One region of the Paenibacillus sp. FSL P4-0113 genome, then DNA from elsewhere that is predicted to be linked to it. Evidence: riboswitches for the same ligand, from Rfam matches in the RefSeq annotation. Region 1 holds a riboswitch; the other holds the start of a gene.
The links. Region 1 has a riboswitch for FMN ahead of MKX46_RS22100 (DMT family transporter). Riboswitches for the same ligand answer to the same signal wherever they lie in the genome.

Region 1 (2,204 bases):
TGCTGGTCAGAGCCACATTTATTGTGTTTGCCTCCGTTCTCCTGTGCCGCTTTATCGTAGGGGAATTTAAGTCCAAATCGATTACGATCCTGTTCATGTATCCGATTCACCGTCAGAAGCTGATGATCGCCAAGCTCTTGGTTGTGCTGCTGTTTACCTTCTTGTCTATTATTATTTCGGAAATAATCATTACGGCTGCTATTCATCTGCTCAACCAGTTTGTCTTGATTGTACCCGATAACCTTACTCTTTCGATACTGGGTCAACAATCAGCACGGACGCTGATCAATGCCGCTGCTGCCAGCTTTATGGGACTGGTTCCGCTGTATATGGGGATGCGAAGATACTCTGTACCTACTACCATTGTGACCTCAATCCTGATTGTAGCATTGCTTTTCTCTAATAATAACGGCGCTACACTTAGCTCCATAGCCCCCGTGCAAATAGGCTTCTCTATACTGGGAATGCTGGTGGCTTATGCGGCGATTCGACGCATTGAGTATAAGGATATTACTTCATAGTATGTAACTTAGTAAAACGCTTTCGAAAAATAGATGAAAATCATTGTTTGATATACACACATTTTTCACTGGACTTCATTCTAAAACAGGTATATCCTATAGGAGAAATTAAAAAACGGAATAAGGATCTTCGGGGTAGGGTGTGATTCCCAACCGGCGGTATGGCTCATGGAGCTAAGCCCGCGACTCTGTATCTGGCAACAGGATACGGACTGATTTGGTGAGATGCCAAAGCCGACGGTAAAGTCCGGATGGAAGAAGATCGAAATATCAACATGCCGCGAAGTGGATGAATGCTGCGTTATGGGTTTTGCAGTTGCAGTAACTTCATTTAACTTGCATAAAGCGGCAAGTTTATTTGATCAACCCCCGTCTTGCATGGCCTTTCGCCATGGACGGGGGTTTTTGTGCCACCGGTCCTGTATTCGCAAGGAGCTAATTGAGTATGAGTCAATCTTCTACTGTACTAACATCCAAAGGTTTTGATCATAGCTCCCACATGAAAAGCGGTTTTTGGCTGGTCGCAATTGGGGCAGCCTTGTGGGGCGCTGATCCGCTGTTTCGTATTATTTTGCTAAAATCATTTACTTCAACACAAATTGTACTAATGGAGCATGTGCTGCTCTTCCTCGCTCTGACACCGATGCTGTGGAAGCATCGTGAGGAACTCAAAGCGGTACGGCTTCGTCAAGTTTTCGCTATTTTGTTCGTCTCGTGGGGCGGCTCGGCTCTGGCCAGCGTGATTTTTACCATGGCGCTCAGCAACGGTGATCTGAATGCTGTACTCTTACTCCAGAAGCTTCAACCATTGGTCGCTATTATTCTGGCCCGCGTTATATTGAAGGAAATGCTGCCGCGTCATTTTGGATTATTAATTGTCGTCGCTCTGTTCGGGACGTATCTTCTGACCTTCGGTTGGTCGCTCCCCTTCGGGCATGTTCGTGATTTTGTCCAGGTCGGTAGTCTACTTGCACTGGGTGCAGCGGTTCTGTGGGGCGGTTCGACAGTCATGGGAAGCTACTTGCTTCGTTCAATGAAATATGAAACGGTAACCTCCCTCCGCTTCATGGTGGCGCTCCCTCTGCTAATTGTCCTCACCTCTGTAGAGCATGCGCCATGGAATATGCCTGCCGGTACATGGGCAGGCGCAGCTGTGATTATCAACTTGCTATTGCAGGCATTGCTTCCGGGTCTTCTTAGCTTATTGCTGTATTACAAAGGCTTAAGTACGACCAAAGCGTCTTATGCTACGATGGCAGAATTGAGCTTTCCCATGGTGGGTGTCGTGATTAATTGGATCGCATTTCAGCAAATCGTTACTGTAGCGCAATTGACTGGTTTTATGCTCATCTGGATTACGCTCTTTATGATTTCACGTCAGCAAAAAAATTAACAGTTCAATGTCCCCTTCATGACTCACCCAAGCCAAATTGTGAAGATGCTTTTGCATCTCCGATTTGGCTTTTTATGTGTTCGCATTAATATTAATCATAGTTCTTTAGACCTGTTTTTCAAAAAAAGTGTCTAAAATATGCTACTATTTCTCGTTTCCCAATGATTACATCTATAAAATTCGTCGGTTTATGTCGAATAAAACAATGTAGTGATCATCAGACACAGAGGAGCAAGAACTATGACTAAAACAAAACAAACAGTTCCGTGGTGGAACAGGTTTCTCAAGCA
Region 2 (2,204 bases), 3.9 Mb from region 1:
TTTGGACGGACCTCGCTGGCAGCGACAGAACACAAATTTACGCTGACGAACCAGCATTATTCTGCCAAGGTGATGGATTGCGTGTTAGAAACACAAGTACGCCCCATTTTAATGTGCGAAATTATTTATTTTCTAAAATGCGAGTTTATTGACGGACATGTTGATGTACGACTGGATTATGAAGCATGTTCTGAGGAAGGGCGAGGACCGGTTGCTTCAGCCGTAATTACCTTTGATCATGCAACAGAGCTGGGAGTCGAGGAACTGGCCGATCTGATTGACTTGGCGCTTCATATGAACGATAAAACCTGGTTTGAAGAACTCTCCAGCCAATATGTCAAAACCAAAGCAGGAGCTTCTATTTGATAACTTGCTTTTTTTAGAGGTCGGTGCTAATATACGTAACAAGTTTAATGTTAATTCAATTAAATAAGAGCAAGATCCTTCGGGGCGGGGCGAAATTCCCCACCGGCGGTGATGACATGTTTGTGGATCGTTTTTGTGAGAAACAGCATGGCTTAGTCCGTGACCCGGATGCTGAATGATCAGCAGAAGGTGGACCTGGTGCAAATCCGGGACCGACAGTATAGTCTGGATGGGAGAAGGATACGAAGCGCATGTGCATGACGTGACATGTGCCGATTTTTAGCATACCCAATTGTGCGTACGGCTTATTTCGTTGTAGGACAGCATCGGGCGATAGCTTGCTTAAGCTTTCTTTTTGATGGGTGTTCTGAGCGTATTTGGCTGTATACTCAGTCATGCTTTCTATTGGCAAACCTATGATTTCATGTCGTCTTAAGATGCAAATGAACTGCGCTTGTATACTACAAATGTGACTCTCATCACCCCCATGACGGATTGAATCCGAACTGGGGGTTTTTTGCGCTTATAGCTGATGAATTAGGGATAAACTGAGATGTAGTGGAAAGGAGTGAAGGCATGTTTACCGGATTGGTCGAGGAAGTGGGTCGTATTCAAACCATTTCCAAAAGCGGTGAAGCGATGGTGCTGGGGATTTCGGGTTCCGTGGTGTTGGGCGATTTAAAAATAGGAGACAGTGTCTCAGTGAATGGCGTTTGCCTGACGGCGATACAGATCGGTACGAAAGACTTTAAGGTTGATGTGATGCCGGAAACCTTTCGTAGCACTAATCTGAAAGAGTTGAGATCCGGCAGCCGAGTCAATCTGGAGCGAGCGATGGCGGCGAGTGGAAGGTTCGGAGGACATATCGTGCAAGGACATGTGGACGGGACGGGAACGATTCGCGGGGTGACATCAGACCAGAATGCAGTGGTGTTCGAAATTGAGCCTAAAAATCAAACATTATTTAAATATATTCTTCTCAAAGGGTCAATCACAATTGATGGTATAAGCCTCACAGTCGCACAGCGTACGGGAGATACCTTTGCCGTATCCATTATTCCCCACACCTTATCCGAAACGGCCTTACAAGCCAAACGTGAGGGGGATACCGTCAATATCGAATGCGATATTTTGGGCAAATATGTAGAACAGCTTTTAAATTACAGAGGTGCAACGGAGGCGGAGAGAGTAGAAAAAGCTCCTCTCAGTTTGGACTATTTGGCGAAATACGGCTTTGCCTGATATTGAATGGTAAACCTGTTTAGGAGCATTCGTGGCACAAGACATAAGGAGGAAAGTGTTATGGATAGAGGTAGCCAAACAAGTGCAATGGCAAACGTCATAGAGCATGGTGAGTTGGAACATGACGAAGAGATTCGTTTGGATTCCATCGAAGAAGCGTTGGAGGACTTGAAAAACGGTAAGGTTGTCATTGTAGTGGATGATGAACAGCGCGAAAATGAAGGCGATTTTATCGCTTTGGCTGAAAAAGCGTCGCCTGAGGTCATTAATTTCATGATTACAGAAGGTCGCGGGTTGGTCTGTGTGCCGATCACACGACAAAGAGCCGAGGCCTTGGAATTGCATCCTATGGTAAAGCAAAATACAGATTTCCACGGTACTGCCTTTACGGTATCGGTAGATCATATGGAGACAACAACGGGGATTTCAGCGGCCGAGCGTTCCTTGACTGTACGCGCCTTGGCAGACGAAGCAGTCACAGGAAGTGATTTCCGCAAGCCTGGTCACATGTTCCCGCTGATTGCTCGCGATGGGGGTGTCTTGCAGCGTGCTGGTCACACGGAGGCGGCTGTTGATCTGGCTCGACTCAGTGGCTT

Region 2: another riboswitch for FMN. It lies ahead of ribE (riboflavin synthase); the one in region 1 lies ahead of MKX46_RS22100 (DMT family transporter).

The regions. Positions count from the first base shown of each region.
Region 1 covers NZ_JBBPAZ010000001.1:5,067,069-5,069,272, reverse strand. Annotated here, with positions in the region: gene MKX46_RS22105 (ABC transporter permease) at 1-521, shown strand, start outside; FMN riboswitch at 644-788, shown strand; gene MKX46_RS22100 (DMT family transporter) at 967-1,914, shown strand; gene MKX46_RS22095 (methyl-accepting chemotaxis protein) at 2,155-2,204, shown strand, end outside.
Region 2 covers NZ_JBBPAZ010000001.1:1,196,212-1,198,415, reverse strand. Annotated here, with positions in the region: gene MKX46_RS04755 (IDEAL domain-containing protein) at 1-366, shown strand, start outside; FMN riboswitch at 438-611, shown strand; gene ribE (riboflavin synthase) at 943-1,608, shown strand; gene ribB (3,4-dihydroxy-2-butanone-4-phosphate synthase) at 1,669-2,204, shown strand, end outside.